3 regions of the Mesorhizobium sp. Cs1321R2N1 genome follow, and region 1 is predicted to be linked to each of the others. Evidence: riboswitches for the same ligand, from Rfam matches in the RefSeq annotation. Region 1 holds a riboswitch; each other region holds the start of a gene.
The links. A riboswitch is a leader RNA that binds a small molecule or an ion and turns the genes downstream of it on or off. The one in region 1 is predicted to bind thiamine pyrophosphate.
Positions count from the first base shown of each region.

Region 1 (4,207 bases):
AGAGCGGAAAGCGCGGATGCAGCAGCCGGACCGGGCGCGACAGCGAGATATCGGGTGTGTGCAGGATCAGCATTTCGCCGCGAACGCCGCGCAGCCTCTCATCGCCCGCTGCCATTCCCACGCAGTCTATCTCACGGTCGAATCCGGAAAGCTGCCGGGCGTCCGTGGCAAAGCGGAAGTCGACGCCCATCGCGACGAGCTTTTCGTGAAGCGCTGCCATTGCAGTGCGCGGCTCGAGATGCGCCTCGCCGGCGAAGAACAGGGCGCGGCGAAAACGGCCGGCGAGGTCGGGCTCCAGCCGCGCGATTTCCTCCTCATCGATCCAGCGATGGCTCGAGGTGCGGCTTGCGAAGCGGTCAAGCTCGCCCGCATCCCGCGGCGTTGCAACAACCAGCGTTCCGGCCCGCGTCACCTGACCTGGCAGCACGGCATCCCACCATTCGGCGGCGCCGCGTCCGAGGTCCAGCACAGGCTGCTCCGCGCTTTCGCGCTCGCACCAGGGCGCCAGCATGCCGCCGGCAAACCACGATGCGCTGCCGCCGAGACCACACCCGATTTCAGCGACGGTGACCTCCGCGCCGCGACTGGTGAGCTCGAAGGCCGCGGTGAGGCCGGCGACGCCGGCCCCCTTGACCAGCACCCTCATGACGGCTCCGGCACCTCGGGCGTGGTGTCACTCACCGGCATATAGAGATCGCCGCCCGCGCGGTATTTTTCCGCCATCGCCGCCATCCCCTCCTTCTGCGCTTCGGCGCGGATGTCGTGGGAGATGCGCATCGAGCAGAATTTCGGCCCGCACATCGAGCAGAAATGCGCCACCTTGTGCGCCTCCTTCGGCAAGGTCTCGTCGTGAAAGGAACGGGCGGTTTCCGGATCGAGCGACAGGTTGAACTGGTCCTCCCAGCGGAACTCGAAACGGGCGCGAGAAAGGGCATCATCCCTGGTTTTCGCCGCCGGGTGGCCTTTCGCCAGGTCGGCCGCGTGCGCGGCAATTTTGTAGGTGATGACGCCGGTTTTGACGTCGTTGCGGTCCGGCAGACCGAGATGTTCCTTCGGCGTCACATAGCAGAGCATGGCGGTGCCGAACCAGCCGATCATGGCGGCGCCGATGCCGCTGGTGATGTGATCGTAGCCGGGCGCAATGTCGGTCGTCAGCGGTCCAAGCGTGTAGAACGGTGCTTCGCCGCAGACTGCGAGCTGCTTGTCCATGTTTTGCTTGATCTTGTGCATGGGGACATGGCCCGGCCCCTCGATCATCACCTGGCAGTCCATGGCCCAGGCGATCTTCGTCAATTCGCCGAGCGTCTCCAGCTCGGCGAATTGCGCCGCGTCGTTGGCGTCGGCGATCGAGCCCGGCCGAAGGCCGTCACCGAGCGAGAAGGAGACGTCGTAGGCTCTGGCGATGTCGCAGATCTCCTCGAAATGCTCATAGAGGAAGCTTTCGCGGTGATGATGCAGGCACCATTTCGCCATGATCGAGCCGCCGCGCGAGACGATGCCGGTAACCCGCTCGACGGTCAGCGGGATGTAATGCAGACGGACGCCGGCATGGATGGTGAAATAGTCGACGCCTTGCTCGGCCTGTTCGATCAGCGTATCGCGATAGACCTCCCAATTCAGGTCCTCGGCAATGCCGCCGACCTTTTCCAGCGCCTGGTAGAGCGGCACCGTGCCGATCGGCACCGGCGAATTGCGTACGATCCATTCGCGGATGTTGTGGATGTTGCGACCGGTCGACAGATCCATGACCGTATCGGCGCCCCAGCGGGTCGCCCAGACCATCTTTTCGACCTCCTCAGTCATTGAGGAGGTGACAGCAGAGTTGCCGATATTGGCATTGATCTTGACCAGGAAATTGCGGCCGATGATCATCGGCTCGCTTTCGGGATGGTTGATGTTGGCGGGAATGATTGCCCGCCCCCGCGCTACCTCGTCACGCACGAATTCCGGCGTGACAAAATCGGGGATCGCCGCACCGAAGGCCTCGCCGTCCCGCTGCAGCTTGCCGCGCAGGCTTTCGCGTCCAAGGTTCTCGCGAATGGCGACGAATTCCATTTCGGGCGTGATGATGCCGGCGCGGGCATAGGCAAGCTGGGTCACCGCCTTGTCTGCGTTGGCCCTGAGCGGCCGATTGCGAATGGGAAATTCCGGCGTCAGGCGCGCGCCAGTCGCAAATCCGTTGTCTTCCGGCGTGATGTCGCGGCCATCGTAGAATTCGACATCGCCACGAGCCGTAATCCATTCGTGCCGAAGCCGGGCGAGGCCTTTCTCTATACTCGTTTCGACCGTTTGATCAGTGTAGGGGCCGGATGGATCATAGACCGTCACAGGCGGTTCGCCGGCGGTCGGGTGGACGGAGATTTCGCGCATCGGCACCCTGATCTGCGGGTGGAGGGTGCCTTGCTTGTGTATCTTGCGTGAGGCGGGCAGGGGTCCCGTCGAAACTGCGGGGGTCAAGGCATTCATTTGAGGCTCCTTTGCTCATTTGCAATGGAGACCCAGTTCTGTGCCGGAAGGATGGAGACACCTTGGTCGACCTGCTCGAGACAGGTCTTCGGGCATGACTCCCGCAAAGCGCTTGCACCGTCCCTACGCCAGTATGAACTGGATCAGGTTCAACGGGTCACTGCGCCGCGAAAGCCAGCAGTATCTCAGCCCCTTGCCGGGACTCCCCTGGTGAATGGGTCAATTGGACCGAGCCGGTGGCCTTTTGTCAAGCGCATTCGGTCCAGGGCGGTAGGTCGAAGCCAGAAGGAAGGGTTGTATAAACAGGACGCGGACCGGCTCGGTCCGCGCTCGATTCTGTAGTCGCGGGGGGCCGGTGAAACGCTCATGGTCTATGACAAACCGACCGAAATGCTACATCTGAAACCATGAAGATATTGACTTTCATAAACTGCTCGTTGATAGTTGTAGCTCGATAATATCTAGGAACTCGTGACTTAATGAAAATATTACTTCGGTATAGCAGTTCAATCGACATCAGTTTGATGACGTAATATTGTTTCATCCATAGTTTAAATCTTAAAAATTGCTAATTTGCTGGTTGATGGAGTAATGGGCTGGTGACATGCCAGCCGACTTCAACATGGCAGTCCCGATTGGCAATTTCCAGACGCCTCGGCCGATAGCGGCAGTGCAGCGAGCTCCTCCCTCTCCTTGTCGCACCGCCCAATCGGCCGAGGCTACCCGTCGCAAGGACGCGTGCCTCGGAAATGCAGAATTGCGTTGGCCGTAGAGCACAGTACCCGTGGGAAGCATACGAATGGCTGTCGTGGATTCTGCCAACAGTTGTGACGTTGAGGAACTAGCGGGACATCCCGGCTCGTCTCAAAGTACTGAGTTGTTGATGCTTGGCGCACTCGGTGTGGTCTATGGCGATATCGGCACCAGCCCGATCTATGCGCTCCGCGAAGCGCTGCATGCCTCGTCGGGCGGCAACGTCGCTGATCGCACAGATATTCTCGGCGTCCTGTCGCTGATCATCTGGTCGCTCACGATCACAGTTACAGTAAAATACATCATGTTCGTGCTGCGCGCCGACAACCGCGGCGAGGGTGGCGTGCTGTCGCTGATGGCGCTGGCGCGCGGCAGCTTTCCGAAGCGCTCGGCGGTGATGCTCGGCATCGGCATCATCGGCGCCTCGCTGTTTTTCGGCGATGCCGTCATTACGCCAGCGATTTCCGTTCTGTCGGCGGTGGAGGGCATGGATGTCGTCACGCCGACGTTCCAGCCTTATGTCGTGCCCCTGACACTGGTCGTTCTCGCCATGCTGTTCGCGGTACAGCGCTTCGGCACGGGCGGCGTCGGTCTGGTGTTCGGGCCGGTGACCGCTGTCTGGTTCCTGGCTATCGGCCTGTCCGGCCTCAACCACATCATCGCCGATCCGGAAATCCTGTGGGCGATCAGCCCGTACTACATCGTCGCCTTCCTGATCCATTCGCCAGGCGTCGCCTCCGTCACCATCGGCGCGGTCTTCCTTGCCGTCACTGGCGGTGAGGCGCTCTATGCCGATCTCGGCCATTTCGGCCGCAAGCCCATGGTGCTGGCCTGGCTGACGATCGTGTTTCCCTGCCTGCTGCTGAACTATGCCGGGCAAGGTGCCTTCATCCTTGCGAACAAAGGTGTGGTCGGCCATCCGTTTTTCGAGATGAACGGGGGCTGGACGCTGATCCCGATGGTGGTGCTGGCCACCGCAGCGACCGTC
Region 1 is NZ_JAPYKP010000009.1:27,199-31,405, forward strand. Features, by position in the region: gene thiO (glycine oxidase ThiO) at 1-646, opposite strand, end outside; gene thiC (phosphomethylpyrimidine synthase ThiC) at 643-2,466, opposite strand; TPP riboswitch at 2,569-2,685, opposite strand; gene O7A61_RS04420 (potassium transporter Kup) at 3,350-4,207, shown strand, end outside.

Region 2 (4,207 bases), on a different contig from region 1:
CTGCGTCCGGCGCCAACTCGCCGGTCAGCATCTTCAGGAGTGTCGTCTTGCCGGCGCCGTTCGGCCCGACAAGACCGACGCGGTCGCCGCGCTGGATGCGGGTCGAGAACCCCTTGACCACGGTGAGATCACCAAAGCTTTTCTCGATGTTCTTGGCTTCGATCACCAGCTTGCCGGATTCGGCGGCGTCGCTTGCCACCATGGTCGCGGATCCTTCGGCGCCGCGATGGCCGCGAAAGCGCTGGCGCATGGTCTGTAGTTCGCCCAATCGGCGCATGTTGCGCTTGCGCCGCGCCGTCACGCCATAGCGCAGCCAGTGCTCCTCGCGCACGATCTGGCGGCCGAGCTTGTGCTGTTCGCGCTCTTCCTCTTCCAGCACCAGGTCGCGCCATTCCTCGAAATGGCCAAAGCCCTTGTCCAGCCTGCGGGTCTGGCCACGGTCGAGCCAGACGGTGGCGCGCGACACGCGTTCAAGGAAGCGGCGGTCATGCGAAATGACGATGAGCGCCGAGGAAGTCCGGACGAGCTCCTCTTCCAGCCATTCGATGACAGACAAATCGAGATGGTTCGTCGGCTCATCAAGTAGCAGGATGCCGGGCTCTGGCGCCATGACACGGACAAGCGCGGCGCGCCTGGCCTCGCCGCCGGACAGGTCGCCTGGCCGTTCCTCGCCCGACAGGCCGAGATGCTCCATCAGATAGCTGGCGCGGTAGGGATCGTCGGCCGGCCCGAGCCCGGCTTCGACATAGGCCCGCACATTGGCGAAGCCGTCCATGTCTGGCATTTGCGGCAGATAGCGCACTGTCGCGGAAGGCTGGCGGAACACCTCGCCGTCCTGCGGCTCGACCAGGCCGGCGGCGATTTTGAGCAGCGTCGACTTGCCGGACCCGTTGCGGCCGACCAGCGCGATCTTGTCGCCGGCCGAAACGGTCAAGGCGGCGCCGTCGAGCAGCGGCGTGCCGCCAAAAGTCAGTTTTATCCCGTCGAGATTGAGAAGAGGCGGGGCCATGTCAGCTTTCAGGCAATGGATAGGGATGGGCGAGCAGCAGGGCTCGGCCATGGCGAAGCGCGATGTCGAGGCGGCCCTTGACCTCGTTGGAAATGGTTAACGACGAACCGAAGGCCACCTCGACCTTGTCGAGCGGCCATTTGGCGCCGGTGACGGTCAGGCCGGAGAGTTCGGAGAAGCCAAGGATCGAAAACAGCGTGCCGTCGGCATAATCGAAGCTGGCCCTGCCGAGCAGCAAGGGGACAGCCTCCTGGGCACCGCTGGTCAGAAGCACATCCGTTCCGGCTTCGGCCAACCGCAGACCAAGCGCCAGGTGCAGGAAGGCGTGGTCGGCGCGCTTGCCGCCGAAGGCGCCCGCCAGCACAAGGCGCGTCGCCCCGCGTTCAAGGGCTGCCGCGATCGCCAGTTCGCCGTCGGTCTTGTCCTTTTCCGCCGGGAAGGTTTGCCGCGGCACCGCGGCCAGGTGGGCGGGCAGATCGGGCGGCACGGAATCGAAATCACCGACCCACAGTTCCGGCACAAGGCCCAGCATCCGCGCATGGCCGATGCCGGCGTCGGCGGCGATGACGCGCGAGCCTTCGACCTGGCGGTCAAGCCGGGGCGTGCGGATGAGATCGCCGCCAAGCAGGATGGTGAATGTGCTCATATCCCGTCGCCCTTACCAGCCCGGCACGGGAAACGGAAGGCGGCAAACTCCCACTTGCGTGTCCCATCGGTCGGGCTTATGTGTCGAAACGCTCTAACGGGGTGCCGGACGCGACTTTCGCGGGCCGGCTGAGAGGCAGTCTCGCCAACCCGCTGAACCTGATCCGGTTTGTACCGGCGGAGGGATTAGACGTTTCGGACAATCCGACGCCTCAATTCCTTTCAACGCAAACGAAGGAGGCGCCGATGCGCACGCTTTTATATTCCCTCATCGCGGCCACGGTAGTGACCCTGTCCGGGCCGGCTTTGGCCAAGGACAAGCTCACCGTCTACACCTATGAGAGCTTCACCGCCGACTGGGGTCCAGGCCCGGTGGTGAAGAAGGAATTCGAGGCCGAATGTGGCTGCGATGTCGAGTTCGTCTCGGTCGCCGATGGCGTGGCGCTGCTCAACCGCGTCAAGCTGGAAGGCGCTTCGACCAAGGCCGATATCGTGCTCGGCCTCGACACCAATCTCACCGCCGATGCCAAGGCGTCGGGCCTGTTCGCGCCGCACGGCGCGGTGAGCGATGTCAATGTGCCGGGCGGCTGGAGCGACGATACTTTCGTCCCCTTCGACTATGGCTATTTCGCTGTCGTCTACGATACCGAAAAGCTGAAGACGCCGCCGAAAAGCCTGAAGGACCTGGTCGAGGGCAGTGCCAATGACAAGATCGTCATTCAGGATCCGCGCACGTCGACGCCCGGTCTCGGCCTGCTGTTGTGGGTGAAGTCGGTCTATGGCGACAAGGCGCCGGAAGCCTGGGCCAAGCTCAAGGCCAAGGTGCTGACCGTGACGCCGGGCTGGAGCGAGGCCTATGGCCTGTTCACCAAGGGCGAGGCGCCGATGGTGCTGTCCTACACCACCTCGCCGGCCTACCACATGGTCGCCGAGAACACCGAGCGCTACCAGGCGGCATCCTTTGAAGAGGGCGAGTATCTGCAGATCGAGGTCGCCGGCATCACCACGACAGGCGCCAAGAACCCGCTGGCGGCCAAGTTCATGGCTTTCATGACCGGGCCGAAATTCCAGGACGCCATCCCGGAGACCAACTGGATGTTCCCGGCCGGCAAGACCGACAAGCCGCTCAACCCTGCCTTCGACAAACTGGTCAAGCCGACCAAGACCTTGCTGTTCAGCCCCGAGGAAGTCGCGGCCAACCGCAAGGCCTGGGTGGACGAATGGCTGGCGGTGATGAGCAAGTAGGCTTTGTGGGCTAGTCTCGTGAGATGACCGCCAAGGAACACAATGTTTCCCAAGTCGATCGTCGGTTCTCAGGGCAAACCCGCTCTGACCCCCGCATCACAGCCGGCATTGTCGCGCTTGCCGCAACCGCGCTGCTGATCGGCGGCGCTTTTGCCGGGCTGCTCGCCGAAGGCGCCCACGATTTTTCCGGCGCCTGGGCCGCCTTCGATCCTTACCTCTTCCGTGTCGTGCGCTTCACGCTCTGGCAGGCGGCCCTGTCGACGCTGCTCTCGGTCGGGCCTGCCCTGTTCGTGGCGCGGGCGCTGTCGCGGCATCCACGTTTCCGCGGCCGCGCCTTCATCCTGCAGCTCTTCGCCGTGCCGCTGGCGCTGCCGGCGATCGTCGCGGCGCTCGGCATCCTGGCGCTCTACGGCCGAGCCGGCTATTTCGCCGGTCTGTCCAACTGGGTTGGCGGCCAGGGGTGGCCGGGCATCTACGGCCTCTCCGGCATTCTCGTTGCCCATGTCTTCTTCAACCTGCCATTGGCCACCCGCCTGTTCCTGGAGGCGCTGCAAACCATCCCCTCGGACCAGTGGCGGCTGGCGAGCCAGCTCGGCATGGGAGCGCGACCGGCGTTGCGGCTGATCGAATGGCCGACGCTGCGGGCCGCCTTGCCTGGTGTCGCCGGACTTATCTTCATGCTCTGCATCACATCCTTCACCATCGTGCTGACGCTCGGCGGCGGACCGGCCGCGACGACGCTGGAGGTCGGCATCTATCAGGCATTGCGCTTCGATTTCGATCCCGCGCGGGCTGTCGCGCTGACATTGTTGCAGATCGCGCTGACCTTTGTCGTGGTGCTGGCGTTGACCCGGCTTGGTGCCAATGTCGTCGGCGACACCAACCTGCCGGTCGCGCCGCGCCGCTATCTCTCGGTCAACAGGATTGAGGCCGTGCTGAATGCCCTGCTCATCGGGCTGGCGCTGCTGTTCGTCGTGGGACCCATGGCGGCGACCGTGGCGGCCGGATTGGGCGCCGATCTCGGCCGGCTGGCCGGTGAGGCCACTGTCCGGCAAGCGACACTGACCAGTGCCGTGCTCGCGTTCCTGTCGGCGTTCCTTTCGGTGATGCTGTCGCTGGCTCTCACAATGGCGCGGAGGGCGCTGGCATTGAACCGCCGCTCCGGCTCAAGGACACTGCTCGAACATGCCGCCGATACCGGCGCCTGGTTTGTGCTGGTCGTGCCGCCGATCGTCATCGGCGCCGGCTGGTTCCTTCTGTTGCGCCATCTCGGCGATGTCTTTGCTGTCGCCCCGCTCATGGTCGTCA
Region 2 is NZ_JAPYKP010000064.1:18,491-22,697, forward strand. Features, by position in the region: gene O7A61_RS17525 (ABC-F family ATP-binding cassette domain-containing protein) at 1-1,009, opposite strand, end outside; gene O7A61_RS17530 (thiamine diphosphokinase) at 1,011-1,655, opposite strand; TPP riboswitch at 1,743-1,857, shown strand; gene thiB (thiamine ABC transporter substrate binding subunit) at 1,901-2,899, shown strand; gene thiP (thiamine/thiamine pyrophosphate ABC transporter permease) at 2,923-4,207, shown strand, end outside.
Region 2: it holds a riboswitch for thiamine pyrophosphate, as region 1 does, so the genes downstream of both, thiB (thiamine ABC transporter substrate binding subunit) here and thiC (phosphomethylpyrimidine synthase ThiC) in region 1, are expected to answer to the same signal.

Region 3 (4,207 bases), on a different contig from region 1:
CGGCGCTGGTCATGGTGGCCTCGCTGTTCACCGGCACCGGCGAGGCCTGGGGCGCGCCGATGTACAATCTTGTCGGCATCGTCGCGTTGGCCTTTCTGGGTCACCGGCTCGGCACCGTCGAGATGCGAAAGCTGGCGATCTGCGCCTTCATCTGCATCGTCACCATGTCGGGCGCCTATGCGGCAATCCGCTGGACGGACTGCAATGTGCGCGGGCGCATGGACGCCGTCTGCTGGCCCGCGCAGCCGATCTCGGACGAGGCCGAGGCAATCTGGCACGCGGCGGCGCCCGGCCAGCTCGACATCGTCGGTGGCGACACCAATCTTGCCATGCTGGCGGGCCTCAATGCCTATGACAAGCCGTCGATCTTCACCGACCTCGATATGCGGTTCGCACCCTGGATCACGAGGCAGCGGTTGCGCGACCATGGCATGCTGATGATTTGGCGGGGTCATGGCGTGCCGCCACAGTTGCGGGCATGGTTGGACAACATCCCGGTCAAGACGGTTCTTTTCAACTGGTCGCGCGAGGCGCCGCCGGTAGCGGTCAGTTTTGCCGCCATTCCGCCTGGTACGCGATATCTGCCGGTTGCCGCCAGCAGCCGGACCCGGCATCCGCGCGTCTAAGGCGGGCAGTGTCATGCGCCGGTTCGTTAGGGGGCGCCTTCCACCGGTATGACCGAATGGCCGCTCGTCTGACTGGACGAACCGGGCGACAATGCCCATTTATGGGGATATCCATATTTGTTGTCGCGCAATTCCCCGGGGAAAGCCGCTACACTTTCCTGGGATTGCCTTTGAGGAGACGTTACATGGCGACTTCGAGCGAACGTGCAGTGCTTGCCGGTGGCTGCTTCTGGGGCATGCAGGATCTGATTCGGCGCTTCCCGGGCGTCCTCGCCACCCGTGTCGGCTACAGCGGCGGCGACGTGCCGAACGCCACCTATCGCAATCATGGCACGCATGCCGAAGCCATCGAGATCACCTTCGATCCAGCGAAAATCAGCTTCCGCCAGCTTCTGGAATTCTTCTTCCAGATCCACGATCCGACGACGCGCAACCGCCAGGGCAACGATGTCGGCATGAGCTATCGCTCGGCAATCTACTACACTAGCGAGGAGCAGAAGCGTGTGGCGGAGGACACCATCGCCGATGTCGATGCCTCCGGCCTGTGGCCCGGCAAGGTTGTCACCGAGCTCGCGGCGGTCGGTGCGTTCTGGGAGGCCGAGCCCGAGCACCAGGATTATCTGGAGAAATATCCCAACGGCTACACCTGCCATTTTATCAGGCCAGGCTGGAAACTGCCGGTTCGCGAAAAGGCAGTTTCATAAGATTTTTTTGGCGGCGGGCAGAAGCTCCCGCTGGTTGCCACAAGACCATAGCGGCTGTTAACCACCGTCCGGCGGTTGACAGTTCGAATCGGCGCGAAGGGCGCCGCCGGCCGGTCGTGGCGGACACTGAAATCGATGCGCATGGAAATCGCGGAACCTCAGTCCGCGATTTCCATGCTGCGAAAACTATTTCCCGCAGTTGCTGTCGTTAACGGTCGGCGCGGTCGCATTGCCATTGGCATCCGTCTGCGCGCCCTGCGGATTGTTCGGGCAATTCTGGTCCGCGTTGGAATTCATGTCACCCGGCGCGATGGTCGTGCTGTTGGTTGCGCCCGGATCGATTGTATTGGGCGAAGCAGGGGTAGCTGGGTCTACAGTGACCGACTTGCCGCTGCCGCCGGGCCGATCCGCGCCGGCTGCGCTATTGCTTTGCGCCATGGCCGATGTTGCAAGGGCAATGGTGAAGGCCGAGGCCGCGAGGATTTTCATAAGCATGGTTTGTCTCCATTTCTATGAATTCGTCGCCAGAGCGGTTCACGGGCTTCGCGGAAGCAACTGACCGCTCTATCTCTTTGTTTTGACGCAATTCCGGCCAGAAACCGCTTCACACTTTTCCTGCGATTGCGTCTGGTGGGACAACCCCTCGGCATTGCGAAGGTTCCAGACAATTTCCGAGCCGGCGGCACGCGGTTGCGTCTGCGCTGGCGCAATGCTTTTGGCGCAGCTTGCTGAAAAAACAGCTTCCCCAACCGATCGAATGGTGCTTTAACGCCGCCATCCACAGGGGTGCTCCGTACGGTCGGGGCTGAGACGGGGGCGGCAAGCTCACAGACCCTAGAAGCTGATCTGGGTAATACCAGCGGAGCGAGGCGGGCGATGTTTTCAGGTGCACAGGTTTCCCTATATCCAATGGCCGACGATTTTGTCGGCGTCATCCTGGGTGCGCTCGGCGCGCTCGATCCATATCGCGCCAAGCTCAGGATCGAGACCGACGACATCTCGACCCTGCTGGTCGGGTCCCCCGAGGTGTTGTTCCCGGCGCTGCGTGACCTTTTCGTGGCTGCGTCCGGCAGCGGCAAGCATTGCGTGCTGTCGGCCACCATTTCGCGTGGCTGTCCGGGGGAGCCGGACGATCCGATCTGCCGCTCCGACACGTTCGGCGGACCCGCCGGGCCACTCGGACCACGCAAGCAAGCGGCCATCACCGCCGTGCGCGGCGCGCCCGCCACTGGGCAGCCAGCGGCGGCGCAGTTCTCGCTCTATGTGATGGGCACGGACGACCACATGGACGAGATCTATGGCTGCATCGATTTCCTGAAGCAGTCCGGCGTCTACGATCGCTCCAAGAATTTCTGCACCAAGCTGCGCGGCGATGCCGGCGCGATCTTCTCGGCGCTCGATGAAGCGTTCTGCCGCTTCGGGCCAGGCGCCGGCCACGTAACCCTCGACGTCACGGTTTCGGCCAACAGTCCCACTGCCGTTTGAACCGCTCGCGCCGAAGCGCGCGCCGTCAAGGTTATCTTCTCGTGGTTTCATCGTCATTCAACTCGCGTCAACTCGCGGGCTTCTTCGCCCAGGCAGCGCCGGCCGTGATAACGATCGGTCTGGTGCTCGTGGCTTGGGAACTCTACGCAAACCATTCCGGCATCAAGCCGACGGTTCTGCCGGCGCCCTCGCGCGTCTTCGAACAGGCGATGCTCAATCGTGACGCGCTGCTCGACAATGCCATTCCCACCATCCGCGCCACGCTGATCGGTTTTGCCTGTTCGCTCAGCGCCGCCTTCGCGCTGTCGATGCTGGTCGACTTCTTCCAGCCTTTGCGGCGCGCGCTGTTTCCCGTGTTTATCGTCAGCCAGACTTTGCCGCTGGTCGCCATCGCGCCATTGGTGGTGCTTTGGTTCGGTTTCGGGCTGACGCCCAAGATCATGCTGGTGGCGCTGGTCACCTTCTTCCCGATGCTGGTAGCGCTCGTGCAGGGCTACGAGGCGACCGAGGTCGAGATTGGCCAGATGCTGCGCGCCATGGGAGCAGGGCGCTGGCGGGTCTTCATGCTGGCACGGTTGCCTTCGGCGCTGCCGTATTTCTTCGCGGGCCTCAGGATCTCCATCACCTACGCCGTCGTCGGCGCCATCTTCGCCGAATATGCGGGCGCGGCCAAAGGGCTGGGCATCTACATGCTCAACGCCAAGAACAATTTCCGTCCCGACCTGGTGCTCGCCGCCGTCGGCGTCAGCGCCGCGCTCACCCTCGTCCTGTTCGGGCTGACGGTGCTGCTCCAGCGTCTTGCCATGCCCTGGGAACGAGCCGCTGGCAGGCAAGCCGCCGGACAAGGCCCGCAAGCATGAGCCGGCTCGAATTGCGGCACATGCGCAAGGCCTTTGGCGGGCTCGAAGTGCTCGCCGACATTTCACTGCGCGTGGATGCCGGAGAATTCGTCTCGATCCTTGGGCCTTCGGGTGCCGGCAAGTCGACGCTGTTCCAGCTTTTGACCGGCGCCGAGCATGGCGAGGGTGAGATGTTCTTCGACGGCGCGCCGCTCGACGATCACGGCAGGCATTTCGCCTTCATGCCTCAGCGCGACGCGCTGATGCCGTGGCGGCGCATCCTCGACAACACGACGCTCGGGCTCGAGGTGCAAGGCGTCAACCGCAAGGCGGCGCGGACGCGGGTCGCGCCGCTGTTTGCCGAGTTCGGGCTTGCCGGATTCGAGCGGCACTTTCCAGCGCAGCTTTCGGGCGGCATGCGCCAGCGCGCGGCGCTGCTGCGCACTGTGGTGCAGGAACGCGACATGTTGTTGCTCGACGAGCCGTTCGGCGCGCTCGATGCACTGACCCGGGCGGCCATGCAGCGCTGGCTCGAACAGATGTGGCGGCATCA
Region 3 is NZ_JAPYKP010000081.1:10,562-14,768, forward strand. Features, by position in the region: gene O7A61_RS19780 (glycosyltransferase family 39 protein) at 1-626, shown strand, start outside; gene msrA (peptide-methionine (S)-S-oxide reductase MsrA) at 812-1,330, shown strand; gene O7A61_RS19790 (hypothetical protein) at 1,517-1,819, opposite strand; TPP riboswitch at 2,103-2,216, shown strand; gene O7A61_RS19795 (YkoF family thiamine/hydroxymethylpyrimidine-binding protein) at 2,207-2,815, shown strand; gene O7A61_RS19800 (ABC transporter permease) at 2,920-3,675, shown strand; gene O7A61_RS19805 (ABC transporter ATP-binding protein) at 3,672-4,207, shown strand, end outside.
Region 3: it holds a riboswitch for thiamine pyrophosphate, as region 1 does, so the genes downstream of both, O7A61_RS19795 (YkoF family thiamine/hydroxymethylpyrimidine-binding protein) here and thiC (phosphomethylpyrimidine synthase ThiC) in region 1, are expected to answer to the same signal.